Regions from separate parts of the Vibrio sp. A2-1 genome, predicted to be linked through region 3. Evidence: predicted binding sites of a transcription regulator. Region 3 holds the regulator's gene; each other region holds the start of a gene.

Region 1 (4,884 bases), on a different contig from region 3:
AAAGCATACGCTTACGACGGTTTGCAGCAACGGTCTTATCAAGGCGCTTCGATTTCAGTTTACTCTTCATCATTTCAACGATTTCCTATTTGTCGTCTGGCTTTGTAATTATGACTTCAGTTTTAATAATAGTGGTTATTTGTTTATGAGCTCTGTCGCGAACTTAGCGATACCTTTTGAGTAACCATCGCGATGGCCAGTGTTTGAATACAACAGAACATCATGGCGCTTATGGTGTGTCGTTATAAAGTTCGATTGTTACTGCAATATGACACCTCAAGTATAATGGTCACTTTGTTGGTTTAGTTTCTCAATGCGAACTAGCCAATACGAACCAGTGACTCATGTATAAAAAAAAAGAGCAACGCTATATGGCATTGCTCTTTTTATTTATTTGGAAGACTCAGCTTCGTCGACAGCGGATTCAGCCGCACCGATTGTCGATTCAGCGCCCGAGATCTCTAAAGGTGGGATAACCACCAAACCTTCGAGGCTCGCTTCTTCTTCTTTATTTCGCTTATTCACATGACCAATAATGCTTTGGTAATAACGGCGAATATTCTCAACGTAATTCCTTGCTTCATCACCACGCGCATAGCCGTATCGAGTTTGGCTGTAGTACTTCTTTTGTTTCAATAGAGGAAGTCGATCTTTTACATCACCCCAAGCGTCAGGGTTGCCGCCTTGTGCTTTGGTTAAGCGACGTGCATCCATCATGTGACCGTAACCTACGTTATATGAGGCGAGGGCAAACCAGATCTTTTCATGTTGAGTAATTGAGTCAGGAACTCGATTCACGATACGACGTAAATATTCCACGCCACCTTGTACCGACTGTTTCGGGTCAAGACGATTGGTTACACCTACGCTCTTCGCGGTTGGCAACGTCAACATCATCATGCCACGAACACCTGTAGGAGAACGCGCGACTGGGTTCCAGTGTGACTCTTGGTATGCCAAAGCTGCGATTAAGCGCCAATCAAATTCTTGCGAGTATTTCTGAAATAGTGGCGACCATTTTGGTAGCTTGCTGTCTAGAGCGCGGATAAAGGCACGAGTATCGACATAATCGAAGGTGCCGATATGGCCAATATATTTCTCTTCCAGTGAAGCGAGCTCACCAGACTGCTTTAGGTTACCGAAAAACTCAATCAGCAGCGCATAAAGGCTTTCATCTTCAGACTTCTGTAAATACCAAGAGATCGGTTGGTCTTCTGTAAGTTCAAAAGCCAAAGCCACGTCTGGGTATAAACGTTGTGCGAGTGACAGCTCAATCGAATCCGCCACAGTAAACAAGCGTTCCCCTGTAGAGACTTCTTTTAGCAGGTCGTTGATGTCAGCATTGCCGATCGCATCGTAGATAAAGTCATCGTGTGTGTTTTGCAGCTGTTTTAGTGTTGGCTCAAAGTGTGAGTCTTTCACTACAACCAAAGATGGCGTCAATGTGTCAGTAGACGCTACCTCTTCTGGTTCAGTTTGTGCTTTTACGAAATCAGCCTGACGCTCATTCTCAAACCTGATCAGTTGCTCAAGGTTTCTTGGTCGCCACTGACCTTTTTTGTACACGACTTGTTGGCTTACATAGTAATAAGCAGGCGCAGCGCGATAGGCACGTGTCAGGTTGCTGTTTTGTGTTAACCCCGTTGCGATAAGATCGATCTCGCCTTTCTTTAACGCCGGAAATAGGCCGGATAGACGGTAAGCGGGTTTAACCTCAAGCTTTACACCAAGTTCTTCTGCAAACTCGCGAGCTAACTCGTAATCCAAGCCAGCAGGACCATCTGGACCGATGTAATAAGAGAGTTGGTTATTCAGGGTGCCGACACGAAGAACGCCACGCTCTCGTATCTGCTCAAGGACACTTTTAGGTTCAGATTCAATCTGGCATCCAGCCAACCCAAATAGGGCAATAGCGAGCAGAAGAAACTTAGACGAAAAGATGAGCGTAAATTTAGGCATCAAAATGAAATCTCGAAAAGTGGAAGCCCCTTTATACCAAACCCCGCAAGGCTGGCAAAGCAGGTTTATTTAAACAGTTGTAAAAGTGGTGATAAATGCAGCAAAAGTACCATTTACACAGAAAGATAAAAAAAATAACGCAAACGGTTGCTTTTGGTGTTACGTCACAAAAAGAAATGCTTTATAATGCGCTCGCATTGAAGAGGTGGAATCGGCATAGGTTTGGCAACCTTCGGGAATAGCTTCGAAGAAAACAGTTAGGTTGTTCCTATAACCCACTGAATTTATTCCAATACTACCTTAATCAACTGCATAAGAGACGTAAGCACATGAGAATTTTGCGTGGCTCCCCAGCTCTATCTGAGTTTCGTGTTAACAAGCTTTTAGAGCTTTGTCGTGAATTAAGCTTACCTGTAACAGGTATTTACGCTGAGTTTGCCCACTTTGCTGATCTAACGGCAGACCTAGATGAGTCTGAAGTTGAGAAGCTAGAAAAGCTACTGACTTACGGTCCAACGATTGAAGAGCATGAACCTGAAGGTTTATTGCTGCTTGCAACGCCACGTCCAGGCACTATCTCGCCTTGGTCTTCAAAATCAACAGATATCGCACACAACTGCGGACTGGCTAAAGTGTCACGTCTAGAGCGCGGTACTGCTTTCTACATTGAAACCTCTTCTGAACTTTCTGAGCTTCAACTTGTTGAGCTGAAAGCAATTCTGCACGACCGTATGATGGAAGTGGTTTTCACTGACTTCGAATCAGCAGCGGCACTGTTCACTGTTGCTGAGCCTGCTCCTTATGCGGAAGTTGACCTACTAACTGGCGGACGTAAAGCGCTTGAAAAAGCAAACGTTACCCTAGGTCTAGCTCTTGCAGAAGATGAGATTGATTACCTTCTTGAAAGCTTCACTGAGAAGCTAGGTCGTAACCCGACTGACATCGAGCTAATGATGTTTGCACAAGCGAACTCAGAGCACTGTCGTCACAAGATCTTTAACGCTGATTGGACTATCGATGGCGTTAAGCAAGAAAAATCATTGTTCAAGATGATTAAGAACACCTTTGAAACGACACCAGAACACGTTCTGTCTGCTTATAAAGATAACGCAGCGGTAATGACAGGTTCTGAAGTCGGTCGTTTCTTCCCAGATCCAGAAACTCGTCAGTACAACTATCACCAAGAGAAAACACACATCTTGATGAAAGTTGAAACGCACAACCACCCAACGGCAATCTCTCCATGGCCGGGCGCATCAACAGGTTCAGGCGGCGAAATCCGCGATGAAGGCGCGACAGGTATTGGTGGTAAGCCAAAAGCGGGTCTAGTTGCTTTCTCTGTATCTAACCTTAAGATCCCGAACTTCGTTCAACCTTGGGAAACTGACTTTGGTAAGCCGAGCCGTATCGTTACTGCTCTGGATATCATGCTTGAAGGCCCTCTTGGTGGCGCAGCATTCAACAACGAATTTGGTCGTCCAAACCTACTAGGTTACTTCCGTACTTACGAAGAGAAAGTAAACTCTCACGCAGGTGAAGAAGTACGTGGTTACCATAAGCCAATCATGCTGGCTGGTGGTCTAGGTAACATTCGTGATGATCATGTTCAGAAGAAAGAGATCCCAGTAGGTGCAAGCCTAATAGTTCTTGGCGGTCCAGCAATGAACATTGGCCTTGGTGGCGGTGCTGCATCTTCAATGGATTCTGGTTCTTCTTCTGAAGACTTAGATTTTGCTTCTGTACAACGTGAAAACCCAGAGATGGAACGTCGTTGTCAGGAAGTTATCGACCGTTGTTGGCAGCTTGGTGATGCGAACCCAATCGCATTCATCCACGATGTGGGCGCGGGCGGTATCTCGAATGCACTTCCTGAGCTAGTCGACGACGGTGAACGTGGTGGTATCTTCAACCTACGCGACGTACCAAACGATGAGCCGGGTATGAGCCCACTTGAGATCTGGTGTAACGAATCTCAAGAGCGTTACGTAATGGCGGTTGCTGATAAAGACATGGCAACATTCGACGCGATTTGTAAGCGTGAGCGTGCTCCATACGCGGTAGTTGGTAAAGCAACAGAAGAACGTGATCTTAAATTAGAAGATTCTCACTTCGACAATACGCCAATCGACATGCCGATGGACATCCTATTAGGTAAAACACCTAAGATGCACCGTGACGCGAAGACGTTAAAAGCAAACAATCCTGCGATTGATCGTTCTGGTATCGAACTAAACGAAGCGGTTGACCGTATTCTTCGCCTACCAACAGTGGCAGAGAAAACATTCCTTATTACTATCGGTGACCGCTCGGTAACGGGTCTTGTCGCTCGTGACCAAATGGTTGGCCCATGGCAGGTTCCTGTTGCTAACTGCGCAGTAACAGCTGCAAGTTACGACTCTTACCACGGTGAGGCGATGTCTCTTGGTGAGCGTACGCCAGTAGCACTACTAGATTTCGGTGCATCGGCTCGTCTAGCGGTTGGTGAAGCAATCACTAACATCGCAGCGACCAATATCGGTGATATCAAACACATTAAACTGTCGGCTAACTGGATGTCTCCAGCAGGTCACCCTGGTGAAGATGCTGGTCTTTACGAAGCGGTTAAAGCGGTTGGTGAAGAGTTATGTCCGGCACTGGGTCTTACTATCCCAGTAGGTAAAGACTCAATGTCGATGAAGACTAAGTGGGAAGAGAACGGCGAGCAAAAAGAAGTAACGTCTCCGCTATCTCTTGTTATCACTGCGTTTGCACGTGTTGAAGATGTTCGTAAGACGATTACTCCTCAATTACGTACAGACAAAGGTAATACAAGCCTAGTTCTTATCGATTTAGGTAACGGCCAAAATCGTATGGGTGCGACAGCACTTGCACAGGTTTACAAGCAGCTTGGTGACAAGCCAGCAGACGTAGACAACGCAGCGCAAC
Region 2 (4,884 bases), on a different contig from region 3:
ATTGGTATTAAGGCAAGGTCGCTTTGGTATGTTCATTGGTTGTAGTAGCTACCCAACGTGTAATCACATCGAATCTTTGGACCAACCAAAAGAACAACCTGAAGAGCAGCCACTTGTTGCTTGTCCTGAGTGTGGCAGAGGCCATTTGGTTGAGCGTAAATCTCGCTATGGCAAAACCTTCTATGCGTGCGATAACTACCCTAAGTGTAAGTTCGCCGTTAATCAGCCACCTGTTATAGGTCGTTGTGAAGAGTGTCAGTTCCCGCTGTTGCTGGAGAAGAAAACGGCCAGTGGCACTAAGAAGCAATGTGCTGATCGCAAGTGTCATCACATTCAATCTCAATAACTTGATGTTATAGACAAAAAACGGCGCTCAATGAGCGCCGTTTCTATATCCAATAAACGTTCTATATTCATCAAGCAATGTAGATTTACTTCATCTGCTCAGCAAATTCATGCACAGCAGGGTAGGCTTGCTTATCGAGAATGTCTGCCAGTGAGCATAGCGCTCTTTGCAGCTCTGCGTTGTAGTCAGCGCTCACGTTAATGTGGCCCATCTTACGACCTGCACGCTTCTCTTTACCATACCAATGAACATGACAACCACCTTGAGCAAGAATTGCTTCAGGTAGGGTATCTTCACCAAGGATGTTGATCATTGCGGTTGGACGAATCAGCTTAGTGCTGCCTAATGGCATCCCACATACGGCACGTAGATGGTTCTCAAACTGACAAGTTTCAGCGCCTTGTTGTGTCCAGTGGCCAGAGTTATGAACACGTGGTGCAATCTCATTCACCAGCAGTGAACCTTGAACATCAAAGAACTCTAGCGCGAGTACGCCAACGTAATCTAAGCGTTCAGCAATGGCAGTGAACATGGCTTTCGCTTGCTCTTGCAGTTCAATGTCATCAATCGCTGTCGATAAGCTCAACACGCCATCGGTGTGAACATTTTCAGCCAGTGGGTACACTTGAATCTCGCCATTGGTACCACGAGCACCAACCAGTGATACTTCGCGGTCAAACGGAACAAACTCTTCAGCCACAATGGCTTGGTTGTCTGTTGCGGCAATGCACTCGGCCATTTCTGTCCAAGTCGCGTCAACATTGTCTAATGTCTTTAAGCGCCATTGACCTTTGCCATCGTAACCACCAAGTGTACTCTTCAATACCATTGGTAAGCCAACGTGAGCGATCGCAATGTCAAAGTCTTCGCGAGAGTTAATCACGTAGTATTTGGCATTTTTCACATTTGCTTCGTCTAACAGGGCTTTTTCAAGACGACGGTCACCGCCGGCTTTAATTGCTTCTGTTGTCGGTAAGAACTTACCGCTGCGCTCACATACCTCAAGAACATCGTGAGGGATATGTTCGAATTCAGCGGTAATGACGTCCGCACGCTCAATCGCATTGTCTAAGCCGCTGCCTAGAATCGCTTGCGTTAATGGGTGAACAATATTTTTGCTGCCAACATCAAAAGCAGAAATTTCAATATTCAGCGGCGCCCCAGCTAGGGACATCATGCGAGCAAGTTGGCCCGCGCCTAACACAAGAACATGCATGGGAATTAGTCCTCTGCAGGGTTTGGATTAGCCAGAACCGTTTCTGTTTGCTCAGAGCGGAACGCTTCGACTTTTGCCATCACGTCTTCATTGTGTGTACCAATGATTTGAGCCGCTAGGATGCCAGCATTGGCAGCGCCAGCTTCACCGATAGCCAGAGTGCCTACCGCGATGCCTTTTGGCATTTGTACGATAGAAAGCAGAGAGTCCATGCCCTTCAGTGCTTTAGACTGAACAGGAACACCTAAAACAGGTACGCTTGTGAAAGCGGCAGCCATGCCCGGAAGATGTGCTGCACCGCCAGCACCAGCAATGATCACTTTAATACCGCGCTCTTTCGCACTGGTTGCGTAGTCTGCAAGCAACTGAGGTGTGCGGTGAGCAGAAACCACTTTTGTTTCGTACGCCACGCCAAATTGATCCAACATTTCTGCAGCTAGCTTCATTGTTGGCCAATCAGATTTAGAACCCATGATAATACCGACAGTCATCTCAAACTCCTTCAGGTACGATTTAATTAGTGATTAGATATTTTGCGCGCATTATACGGGTAAAATTGCTCAAGGAAAACGTTTGCGTCAGTCTAAGTTGTTAATTGATACATTTTATGAACAAATAGCTTTAGTCACAGTGAATGATAATTTGTACACTTAGCGAGTTCGATAACAGAATTAATGAGGCAACTCTTGGATAACTTTCAACATACTTTGCAGGCATTACAACAAGGTGAAGTCATTGCTTACCCGACCGAAGGCGTTTTTGGGGTTGGTTGTGATCCTGATAATCCACAAGCCATCAAGAAATTGCTCGATTTAAAACAGCGGCCGATGGAGAAAGGGTTGATCCTAATTGCTGCGAGTTACGAGCAGTTGCTGCCCTATATTGACGAAAGCCAGTTGACGGAAGCGCAGTTAGCGACCGTAAAAGCAACATGGCCGGGACCAGTGACTTGGATAATGCCAACCAGCAGTAAAGTAACTGACTGGGTCAGTGGCCAATTTGAATCCATCGCGGTGCGAGTGACGGATCACCCTTTAGTTCAAAGAATGTGTAATGAATTCGGTAAGCCGTTAACCTCGACCAGTGCTAACCTGACAGGTGAACCGCCTTGTATGACGACTGAAGAAGTTCAACAGCAACTTGGCCAACATTTGGTGGCTATTTTAAAAGGTCAAACGGGTGGTCGTGAGAAGCCAAGCGAAATTAGAGATGCAAAAACGTCGAAAATATTAAGACAGGGTTAAACCCTGCAGAGGAAGAAAGATGTCAGCAATTGATAAAGAAGCAGTAAAACAGTTTTTACTGAGCCTACAAGATTCGATTTGCCAGCAGCTTGAGCAAGCTGATGGTACTGCACTGTTTGAAGAGGATGCATGGGAGCGTGAACCTGGCGAGCGCCTTGGTGGCGGTGGTCGAACTCGTGTGATGACCAACGGTGCGGTATTTGAACAAGGTGGGGTTAACTTCTCTCACGTAGCGGGTAAGGCGATGCCAGCCTCAGCCACCGCTCATCGCCCTGAATTAGCCGGACGCAAGTTTGAGGCGATGGGGGTATCATTAGTTATCCACCCTAAAAACCCATATATCCCTACCTCACACGCGAACGTTCGATTCTTCATAGCAGAAAAAGAAGGGGAAGACCCGATTTGGTGGTTTGGTGGTGGTTTTGACTTAACGCCATTTTATCCTGTCGACGAAGACTGCCAATCTTGGCATCAAACAGCCAAAGATCTTTGTGCGCCATTTGGTGATGATGTTTATCAAGAGCACAAAGAATGGTGTGATAAGTACTTCTATCTGCCTCACCGAGACGAAACACGTGGTGTGGGTGGTCTGTTCTTTGATGATCTTAACGAGTGGGGCTTTGAAAAGAGCTTTGCTTATATGCAGGCGGTCGGTGAAGGTTTTGCAGCCGCATATTTACCCATTGTAGAACGACGCAAAGAGACGCCTTATGGTGAGCGCGAGCGTGATTTCCAACTTTATCGTCGTGGTCGCTATGTTGAATTTAACTTAGTGTATGACCGTGGCACCCTATTTGGTCTACAAAGCGGTGGTCGTACAGAGTCTATATTGATGTCGATGCCGCCATTGGCTCGCTGGGAATACCGCTACGAACCACAAGCGGGTTCACCAGAAGCTCTGCTTTATAGCGACTACCTAAAGCCTCGAGTTTGGTAGTTCTTCCTTCCTTATAGGGATAGTGATAGGGTCATCTATATAGATGACCCTTTTTTATTTCTGTTAGGTAAGGATATGACACAGCAAGTAGATCGTTATGCCGTTTTCGGTAACCCTATTGGGCAAAGCAAATCGCCATTCATTCACACATTATTTGCTCGCCAAACCAGCCAACAACTTACCTATACAGCATTACAGCCAGAGCATGGTGAATTTATCACTGCTGCCAAAGCCTTTTTCAGCGAAGGTGGTCGAGGATGTAACGTAACAGCACCTTTTAAAGAAGATGCCTATCAGTTTGCTAATCGCCTAACTGAGAGGGCTGAACTAGCCGGTGCCGTAAACACACTTAAGAAGCTCGATGACGGAGAAATCATTGGTGATAACACCGATGGTGAGGGTTTAGTTCAAGACCTTCTTCAACATCAAGTTATGCTAGAAGGGGCTCGCGTTCTTCTGCTTGGCGCTGGTGGCGCCGCTCGAGGAGTGATTCAACCTCTTCTCGACCAAAAGCCACAACAGTTGGTAGTCGCTAATCGAACCAGTTCAAAGGCTGAACTTCTGGCTGAGATGTTTTCTTCATATGAAAACATCAAAGGAATGGGATTAAGCGATGTTAATGAAGGGTTTGATGTCATCATTAACTCGACCTCATCTGGTCTAAGTGGTCAGCTTCCTGAAGTTTCTGAGATTATCTTTAATTCGAATAGTTCCGTTTATGACATGGTTTACGGTTCGGGAACTACGGTATTTAATCAATGGGCATTAGATAATGGTGTTCATGCTGCTTATGATGGTTTGGGTATGTTAGTGGGACAGGCAGCAGAAAGCTTTATGCTTTGGCGTGGCCTTCGTCCGGGAACAAAACAGATTTTAAGAGAATTACGTAAAAACCTAGAGATGTAACAAGGTATTTATAAAAAATGAATCAATCAATTCTATTTCCGGATATCCAAGATTGGGATGAAGAGAATCAATCAATCACCTTCCCTGCGCAGCAGTCGGGCGCCCTGATTGAGTGTGTAATGTCTATTGAGGAACTATCTCGATTAGCTGGTAAAGAGATAGAAGAAGGCGATCAAGCTTTAGTTATCTTTTCTGAGTTACGTTTTGATATTGAAGAGCTAGCGGAAGAGTTAAT
Region 3 (4,884 bases):
CAACGATCTATCGCTTTTATTCAAAAGCAAATTCAGTGATTATCTCGATTCTTCATCAGAACAGACGCTCGAATAGAATTGAGACAAAAACGGGAAGCTAATTTTAGCTTCCCGTTTTTATTTGGAGGAGGTATCTGACCGAGTGGTTATAAAAGGCCGTTGGAGCCACTTTACCTTTCAAAACCTGCTATTCAGGTGAAGCAGCACCGCACTGCCAACAAGAACCGAATTGTGCTTCGTTGACTTCATGACATTCTGCGCAACGCCACTCTTCATAAATGATCGAATCTTGCTGTTTCTGGTAGTCATTAACAACTGCCCGGGCTTTGCTCGCCAACTCTGGCTCATATAACCATACGTAAGGGTCAGTTTCTTCGGTAAATGGGATTTCCCCTTTCAAACCGAATAACCCTTCACCACGAACTTCACACGCAATATTCACACTTTCTAGTAATCCACAAATGATGTGGGCTTCTGTCGGATTCGATGCACTGAAGATTTTCATTGAGATAGAACCTTATCTGGCTATATGCGTTATTTAGCTATTATAGGTACACGTTATTCAGTTATATACGTTATTCAGCCACAGGTGCTGAGCGAAATTTATTCATCAACCATTTAGCAATGATTGGGAATACACCCAGTAAGGCAAATGACAATAGTACTGAAGGGGACACGATACCCGAAAGTGAATCAATTTCCGCGAGTTGAGTACCAGCATTCAAGAAAACAGCGGTACCCGGTAACATCCCTATTTGACTCGTGATGTAGTAACGACTCACGGATATCGGTGTTAGACCCATCAACAGATTGATAAGGAAAAATGGGAATACAGGAATCAGACGCAGAGAAAACAAGTAAAATGCTCCGTCTTTTTCAACGCCCTTGTTAATCGTTGCTAATTTGTCACCAAATTTGGTTTGGATCCAGTCACGTAAAAGGTAGCGGCTACTTAGAAATGCGAGGGTTGCACCAATGGCACTGGCGAAAGAGACCAGCAGCAAACTATTCCAGAAACCAAATAGCGCAGCTCCTAACAGGGTCACAACAGCAGCACCAGGAATTGAGAAAGCAGTAATCATTACATATGCGACAAAATAGATAGCAGCGGCAGCAATGAAGTTGCTATCAATGTAGTCATTTAAAACGGCTTGTTGGGCCTTGGCATTTTCAAGCGTTAGGTATTGGCCGAAATTGACGCCTAACAAGACGATGGTTACGACCAACACAATACCCAATATCATTTTCTTACTCATTGATACTTCCTCTAAATTTTCAATGTATACCATTAGTATAGATAGACAGGCAAAGCATAGATTAACTTTCAGCAGATATAAAAAAAGCCGCAGTAAATGCGGCTTAGTTATATAGATAATTTGCACTGACAATGTTAATTGACGCGATTGATAAGCTCTTCACGACGCTGCTGCGGTATAACAGACCAATGTGTGCCATTGATCGCGCCTTCTAACGCCCAAAGTAGTTCAATACTGACAGAAGACGCATGTGATTCTTTGATGGCGTTAAATGCGTTTACAGAGCCAGATTCATATAAACGTTCTACGGAATCGATCCCTGCTTTTTTCAACATACGCTCAGTGGCGAGTCGAAGGTTGGGCAGATCTTTGAGTCGAGTAGGCTTAGCTGAAGATTGCTCAGCTTTTTCTTCTTTAGCAAAACCCAGAGACGTCGTTGCAAGCTGCAAGATTTTCTCTTGGTCTTGCCACAGGCCTTCGGGTAAAGCGAAATATTTAGTAACGACAGGGAAACCACGTTTTTTGTAGACGTACGGTTGAAACCCTTGTTGTTCGAACTGTTTCGTTGTGCATTTGTCTGCTCGTATGTGCAGCTGGTCATTTACAACCAGAGCAAACATAGTGTCATCAGCAAAAAGACCGAAGCCACCAAACATCGAGCGTGATTTTATTTTTCCTAGGGATTCAAATAATTTCATTGAATCCTTTAGTATCGGTTTATCCATGTTATTTATCTCGGTGTATTTGAACTACGCCACCAAATAAGCAGGTCCGAGAGATTAGCAAAATGTTGCAATTAAATTGTCAATTAGCCGTAAATTACTAAATTATTAGTAGTTACTGCATTTTGCCATCGGTAACCCCGCTACCATACCAACGAGTGGTTTAGGCCGGAAGCTTTGCGTCTCACTCTTTCAAGTGATTTGCCCTGTGCGTGACTGATTGAATAGAATAAAGTTTTTGTTGAATGAGGCTCACACTTGTTATTTCAAAATGTGATATTGCTTCAATTAATGATCTTTCCAGTATGATACCAGGTTCATTCATGTTGTTGATAAAAAAAGCGCACCTAAAGGTGCGCTTAATTATATTAAACTGAATTTATCAATTAATTTAACGTTTTAACTGTGCTTCGCTCAACAATTTCAGGGTGCATTTCGAACACACGCTTTTCATGGTCTTTATCTTTGATGCGTTCTAACAAAATTTCGAAAGCGTTCTTACCAACACGACGTTTGGGTTGGTGAACCGTTGTTAACGGCGGAGAGAAGTATTCAGCCAACTCGATGTTGTCATAGCCGATCACTGAAATATCTTCAGGGATACGAATTCCTTTCTCTTGCAATCTGCTCATTAGGCCGAGTGCCATCGTGTCGTTAAAACAGAATACGGCCGTTGGGCGATCTACCATCTTAATGATTTTCTCTGCAGCAAGAACCGCAGTATCACACTCGAAGTTACCTTCAATGATCATGTTATCATCGGTAGCAATCTTAGCTTCGTTGAGTGCGCGTTTGTAACCCGCGATGCGTTCAACACATGCCGCTTTGTCTAAGTGGCCACTTAAACAAGCAATCTTGGAGTGACCGTGCTCAATGAGGTATTTGGTCGCTAGGTAACCACCTTCCTCAGAGTTGTCGATGATCTTATCTGCTTGAGAACTCTCAGGGCCCCAATCCATAATCACTTTAGGAATGTCAGCGTGACGGTCTAACATGCCTCTTAGCTCTTCAGTTAGGTCAGAACACATAACTAAGATGCCATCTACACGTTTCTCTGCAAGCATTCGAATGTAGTCACGTTGCTTCTCATAGATACCGCCCGTATTACACAGAATCAAAGTGTAACCTTGACGGTAGCAGTAGCTTTCAACACCATCGATAACTTCAGAGAAGAATAGGTTAGTTGATTGAGTAACTAGCATGCCGATAGTGCGGGTTGTATTGCACTTCAAACTACGAGCAACGGCACTTGGTGCATAGTTCAGTTCGTCTACGGCTTTATTTACTTTTTCTTGCGTCGCTTCTGCAACAAAGCGAGTTTTGTTGATTACGTGAGAAACGGTTGTTGTTGATACGCCTGCTAAGCGAGCGACATCTTTTATAGTGGCCATGGTTTTATCCTATTAGAAGCTACTTTCCCAAAGTACGGAATGAAGTAGCCGTTAAGCTACCTAACTAAGAGCTTAAATTTGTAGGGCTCTTTGGGTACTAAAGTGCTAAAAAACAAAAAACCGCTATTGAGCGGCTTGTCTTAACACCGAAATGCTCAAAACTATAATAAGCATAGCATTTCGTGAATGTTTCATATTTTATCGTTTGCGGTCACAATTTTAGACTGACTAGAAATTACTCGCAATAAAATTCACCCGGAAATCCGGGTGAATTGTCACATTCTTCTGAATTTATTTAACGAGTCATCCAATAAGCTTATTCACCAGCGAGGTATTGGGTGTCCAATTTACAGAATGCAAGTAGCAGAGATGAGACTGATGCGTAGAAACCGAATTCGTCAACGTCATGACATTTAACGTTGAACTTTGGTACCCAAGTAAGAAGTTGTTGCTCGATAAATTGCTGTTGAACAATGAACGATTTCTCTAGCTCTTCTTCAAGTTCCGTTTCATTAGAACGGATGATCAAGTTGCCAAGGAAGTCGAGTGCGATAGCGATGTGGTCAGCTGGTTCTTTTAGGTCTTGGTTCACCACTAAGTTGTGCTTGGCCATGATCTCTTCCATATCTTTTGCTGGCTTATCATTCAAAAGGCCAGTCTCACCGATATACATAGAAGCGTAAGGAAGTGCGCCATGCTTATCTGTTTTTAAGAATAAGTCACAGAAGTCAGCAGACAATTCTAGTTGAGCATCCTCACGCGTTTGTAGGCGGTTTAGCGCATCCACTAGGCTATCGATCGCCGGCTTTAGTGTTTCATTTTCGCCTAAACCAGTTAGGAAAGAACGAATTTCAACAGAGTGGTAGTGATCGAGTTCTTCTTGAGTGAGCTCTTTAGCGAATAAGCTTGATAGCCACCAGTATATTTCTGCTCTTTGCTCGTTGAACGCTTTCGTATCTTTCATTTCTTAGATCCTGATTTAGTCTTGTGGTGTTACTTATATGCATCTTGAAGTTACTTGTGCAAAGCACACCAAGGCTGAATAACAAGGTTATTTGCGAAACGCAAAGTTACTCGTTAGTAGTAATGCCTATATTGAATTGCGATGGACGATAAATAGCAAGGTTTAAGATTGTCTTGTATCAAAAAAGATCCATGTTTCTGGCTTTTATCTTGTGTACCACTAGAATTGTTACGAGTTATGAATAGAATAGTCACTGAAACTATTAAATAAGAAAAGTGGTGTAGATGAGCTATCACGTATTAGTCGTAGAAGATGATGTGGTAACCCGCAGTAAACTGGTCGGATACTTCCAGAACGAAGGTTACACAGTAAGCGAAGCGGAAAGCGGCGCTCAAATGAGAAACGTGTTAGAAGATAATAACGTTGACCTCATTATGCTGGACATCAACTTACCAGGCGAAGATGGATTGATGCTAACTCGCGAATTACGCAGTCAATCAGACATTGGAATTATTTTAGTTACTGGACGCACGGATAGCATCGACAAAATC
Region 4 (4,884 bases), 260 kb from region 3:
CAATCACCGTTGGGCCAGTCACCACGACTAATGCAGCAAACAGCGCCGCTAATGGCCAACTGAAATCGACAAAATAATAAGCCCCCACCACGATGCACGCCCATGTAATCAACATGCCGAAACTCACTAAGTGAGTCACCATGCGGCCATGGCCTCTGATTTCTTTGAAATTAAGAGTCAATGCACCTTCAAACAGAATGATGGCGACCCCTAATGAAATCAACGGGAACAGTACATCACCAAAAATGGCATCAGGATTAAGGATCTTTAGACCGGGACCTAATAGCAGGCCAACGATAAGCAAAGGAAGAATAGCGGGAAGACGCAAACGCCAACCAAGTAGCTGGCAAGCCAAGGACAAGAGTCCAATTAACGCCAAAGAAGAAGTGATCGACAAATCCATTTGTGCCCCTAAACATTTGTACCACACCCTGTGGTACAAACTTATTCACTGAAATAAGAAAGCCTACGTTCTTACACTATAGGCTCTCTTTATCATACTAAGCGAATATTATTGTGGTTAATCAGTCACTTTACTATAGGGAGAGCAAAGCCACGATTAGCTAACTGGGTGGTTATGGCCCAGTTAGAAAGTGCTTATAAGTCACCAATGATTACTTATAGAGAAAGTACCACGCCCGCAATCGCTGCGCTCATTAGGTTGGCAAGCACACCCGCACAAATTGCTTTAAAGCCGTATTGTGAGATGAAAGATCGACGCTCTGGAACTAAGCTACCCAAACCGCCAATCAGAATTGCCATCGTAGAGATGTTGGCAAAACCACATAGCGCGAAAGTAACGATCGCTTTTGAGTGCTCACTCAGTGCGTCTTTTACGTCCATTAACTGGATGAAAGCCACAAACTCGTTCACAACGATTTTGTTACCGATCAGCGAGCCTGCAACCACAGCTTCAGACCATGGCACACCGATCAGCCATGCAACGGGTGCGAACACATAACCTAGGATAAGTTCGAAGCTTAGGTTTACGCCAAACCAACCACCAACAATACCTAATAAGCCATTCAGCATTGCAATCACACTGATAAAGGCCAGAAGTGTCGCACCCACTGCAACGGCAATACGAAGTCCAGACATAGCCCCATCTGCCATTGCCTCAACTACGTTTGTTGCTCGTGGAATTTCAACGTCAGACTCAATATTTTCTTGAGCCTCATCTGCGCTACCTGGTACCAAAATCTTGGCCATCAATAGACCAGCAGGAGCAGACATGAATGCCGCAGCGATCAGGTAGTTCAAATCAACACCAAGCGATGCATAACCGACTAGCGTGCCACCAGCTACAGAAGCCAAACCACACACCATGACGGCAAACAGTTGTGAATCCGTCATGTGCTTCAAGTAAGGTTTAACCACCAATGGCGCTTCGATCATGCCAACAAAAATATTCGCAGTTGCAGACAGTGACTCCGCACGACCTGTACCTAAGAACTTTTGCAAAGCCCCACCGATTAGGTTGATTACCTTTGGCATAAAGCCAATGTGATACAAACCTGAAATCAATGCAGAGAAAAAGATAATGATGCCGAGAACGTTAATAGCGAATACAAATCCGTTATTCGTTAGGCCACCAAATAGGAAGTTAATCCCCTCTTGACCGTAGTTGATCAAGCTAGACACTGCACCAGTAGCTGCATTCAACACTTCTTTACCCATCGGCACATAAAGAACCAATAGCGCGAATGAGATTTGCAGTAAGAAAGCCAAAGAGACGGTTCTTAGCGGGATATTTTTTCTGTCCGTAGATAGTAACCAAGCGGTTACTAAAATAGTGATAATTCCAAGTAGGGAAGCCATGTGCGTCAACCTAAAGTTGTAGGTAGGAAAGGCGACGCATTCTATAGAGGAAATCGTTTGCGGCAAGTTGAGGTTGTTAATGTGATGTTGGTTGAATCACTCTTTAATAGTGAATTTCACTAAGTAATTGAATTTTAATAATTAACTTTGATTAAAAAACAAACTTTTTCCATATGGAAATTATATTTATAGATTGGGAAACAGTTAGCGGTGCAGTTCAACGCAAGTTTTGAGGTTTTTGTCCCAATAAGTCGGCGATCCGATATGATCTTTGATGAACTCAATCACTGCTGAAAGCTTCTTCGGCATGTTCTTTCTACTCGGATACACGGCATAGAATGGCATCAGCTGACTCGCTCGCCATTCCGGTAAAACTTGGATGAGCTTGCCCGTTCTAAACTCTTCTTTGACTAAGTAAGTCGCTAGGTAAGCAACGCCCCAACCTGATACTGCCGCGTCTCGTACCGCTTCAGCCAAATCCACCGAGTAATCGCCCGCCACTTTAACACTGAGATTTTCTTGGCCGCTATCAAATGCCCATGACGTGTAATCACGTTCACGGCTGCGGTAGATAAGGCAGTTATGGTCAATCAGATCAGATGGCACGTGTGGAGTCCCTGCCTTAATCAGATAATCCGGTGATGCGGCTACCACAAACTGGCTATCTGCTAAACGCTGCGCAATGTAACCTTCAGGCAAGTCTTCATTGTTAGTGATCCAGAGATCCAAGCGCTCCTCAATCATGTCCACTTTGTAATCGAACAAATGCACTTCAATTCTCAGCTGAGGGTAAAGCTGTCTAAGCTGGTCAATCGCTGGAATGATATGCAGTGTGCCAAATGACTGAGACAAGCCTATACGGAATATTCCAGAAATGTCGTCACGCTGGCTATCCATGTCCATTTGAGCCGCTTTCACCGTATTGAACAGCTGCTCACAATGCTGATAGAACACTTCTCCAGCTTCGGTTAACGTAAGGCTGCGTGTGGTTCTTTGCACTAACTTGATACCTATCGAATCCTCGAGCAAAGCAATTTGTTTACTGATGTGAGATACCGACACATTCAAGCTTTTTGCTGCACTGGTAAAGCCTTCATGCTTGATTAACGCATGGAATATCACCATCTGTGCGGCTCTATCTGTTAGCACAAAACCACCTTCTTAAATATCTGAAATATAAAATAAAAAGGACTCCGAAGAGTCCTTTAATCTGTTCTGCCTATAGTAGGCTAAATGCTATTCAAAGCGACCTAGTTCTATTAATCAGATTGAGTCTATTAATCAAATTAGGTCGATTAATCAAACTTAATTCTATCGGCTAGGTGGCTGACCGCCAACGCAAAGTAATAAGAACGATTCCACTTCATTAACACATTGTAGTTGTTGTAAATGAGGTACGAACGACCCGTTTCATCGTCCGGCATTATCAACCAAGCTTTGATATCTTCATCAAGTGTAGGCAGTGGGCGATCGTCATAACGCTTAATACCAAGTTCAGACCACTCTTTTAGGTATTTCGCTTTGTCTTCGTCTCGACCTTGCATCTCAATAGACACAGTTGATGGAACGTGAACCTGACGCCCCCAAGTATATTTGTCATCCCAACCCGATTGGCTGAGATAATTAGCCGCCGAAGCAAACACGTCTTCTTCAGTACCCCAAATATCTTTCTTGCCATCACCACTGCCATCAGCGGCGTAAGCTAAGAATGAGCTTGGCATAAACTGAGGTTGCCCCATCGCGCCAGCCCAAGAGCCTTTCATCTCTTTTGGTGCAATATGGCCTTGATCCAGAATCTTCAATGCCGCCATCGCTTCGCTACGGAAGAAGGCTTCTCTGCGACCTTCATAAGCCATGGTTGTTAGAGCGTCAATAACACTGTAATTCCCCGTGAACTTACCAAAATTACTCTCTACACCCCACAGAGCGACAATGAATCTTGGTTGAACACCATATTCATCACCAATACGCTTTAACGCCGTATAGTGTTTCTTATAGAGTGATCTCGCCTGCTTCACTTTCCAGTCAGGAACCGCACGTGGAATGTATTCATCCAGAGTCAGTTTCTTTTCAGGTTGGTTTTTGTCGGCTTTTACCGCTCTTGGCTTAAACGTCACACCATCAAAAGCTTCATCAATGATCGCTTCAGAAATACCTTCTTCACGACCTTGTTGCTTTAGTTTTTCTACATATTGCTCAAAGCTAAGCTCTTCAGCTTGAACCGAGCCAATGGTCAGGCTATTACCCAATAGTAATGCCGACACAGCCAATATGGTTTTCGAAAATTTACTCAACGATCACTCCTCCTTGAATTGAGGTGGCTATCACTCTTCGTCTTGACCTTTATTTTGAGCTTTACGCTCTTTATGAAGCTCAAGTTCGTTAACTGGTGGTGGCGGAACCTGCAAAAAGAAACCATCGGTGTTCAGTGATTCTCTCACTTTATCGATGTTCACTTGAGCCAGTTTACGGCCGTCCATTTTAATTACCATTACAAAACTAGGTTTACCAAACATTTGCATCAATGCGTCAGGAACTTGTGAAAAATCATCCTTCTTAGGGATATAAAGGTATGTTCCTTCTTTCTTTGAACTTTTATATATAGAACACAGCATGACAAACCTTTTTTAAATGTTTATGACTACAAAACTCTCACTTGCGAGATCAATAGTTTATGTTAGGGAAATATTGGGAACAAAACGTTCATTTGACAACAAGATTACTTGCTGTGCTTGGTTTGGGAATATAACATGATAAACCTAGTTTCAGGCAATGCCCTTTATTTTATTGATAAAGAAATTGTACCAATCCGCTATTGAGGTCCTGTAGTTTTTCGATGTCTAGTAACCCAGATCTAAAAGGTAGCAGTTTCACGCTATCTGTTTTGCACTTATCCGATGATCAAGTCGAAAATGCAGTGTCTTTTCTTCAAGAGAAAGTAGACCAAGCACCCACTTTTTTCGCAGCTGCGCCGGTTATTATCAACATTAGCAAAGTCGCGGGCGATATAGATTTCGTGCAACTGAAAAATGGTATATCTCAAGCGGGTATGATACCGGTTGGTGT

Evidence for each region. Region 3 encodes PurR, which represses purine synthesis genes. Its sites were predicted from a motif close to TNANGNAAACGTTTNCNTNA; they were not measured.
Region 1: a site for PurR is predicted at 2,095-2,114, ahead of purL (phosphoribosylformylglycinamidine synthase). Genes of this name have one in related genera too.
Region 2: a site for PurR is predicted at 2,124-2,143, ahead of purE (5-(carboxyamino)imidazole ribonucleotide mutase). Genes of this name have one in related genera too.
Region 4: a site for PurR is predicted at 1,864-1,883, ahead of L3V33_RS09740 (NupC/NupG family nucleoside CNT transporter). Genes of this name have one in related genera too.

The regions. Positions count from the first base shown of each region.
Region 1 is NZ_JAKKCO010000009.1:121,431-126,314, forward strand. Features, by position in the region: gene L3V33_RS23195 (hypothetical protein) at 1-73, opposite strand, end outside; gene mltF (membrane-bound lytic murein transglycosylase MltF) at 391-1,959, opposite strand; gene purL (phosphoribosylformylglycinamidine synthase) at 2,289-4,884, shown strand, end outside.
Region 2 is NZ_JAKKCO010000012.1:73,236-78,119, forward strand. Features, by position in the region: gene L3V33_RS21905 (topoisomerase DNA-binding C4 zinc finger domain-containing protein) at 1-346, shown strand, start outside; gene L3V33_RS21910 (5-(carboxyamino)imidazole ribonucleotide synthase) at 432-1,562, opposite strand; gene purE (5-(carboxyamino)imidazole ribonucleotide mutase) at 1,568-2,053, opposite strand; gene L3V33_RS21920 (L-threonylcarbamoyladenylate synthase) at 2,249-2,806, shown strand; gene hemF (oxygen-dependent coproporphyrinogen oxidase) at 2,826-3,743, shown strand; gene aroE (shikimate dehydrogenase) at 3,819-4,649, shown strand; gene L3V33_RS21935 (DUF1488 domain-containing protein) at 4,667-4,884, shown strand, end outside.
Region 3 is NZ_JAKKCO010000002.1:222,148-227,031, reverse strand. Features, by position in the region: gene L3V33_RS08695 (alpha/beta hydrolase) at 1-39, shown strand, start outside; gene L3V33_RS08690 (DUF2007 domain-containing protein) at 188-505, opposite strand; gene L3V33_RS08685 (TVP38/TMEM64 family protein) at 576-1,256, opposite strand; gene L3V33_RS08680 (TfoX/Sxy family DNA transformation protein) at 1,391-1,981, opposite strand; cyclic di-GMP riboswitch class I at 2,109-2,194, opposite strand; gene purR (HTH-type transcriptional repressor PurR) at 2,365-3,369, opposite strand; gene torD (molecular chaperone TorD) at 3,686-4,333, opposite strand; gene torR (two-component system response regulator TorR) at 4,618-4,884, shown strand, end outside.
Region 4 is NZ_JAKKCO010000002.1:481,111-485,994, forward strand. Features, by position in the region: gene L3V33_RS09735 (sodium:proton antiporter) at 1-403, opposite strand, end outside; gene L3V33_RS09740 (NupC/NupG family nucleoside CNT transporter) at 619-1,818, opposite strand; gene L3V33_RS09745 (LysR family transcriptional regulator) at 2,023-2,943, opposite strand; gene L3V33_RS09750 (lytic murein transglycosylase) at 3,114-4,112, opposite strand; gene L3V33_RS09755 (YcgL domain-containing protein) at 4,143-4,433, opposite strand; gene minC (septum site-determining protein MinC) at 4,655-4,884, shown strand, end outside.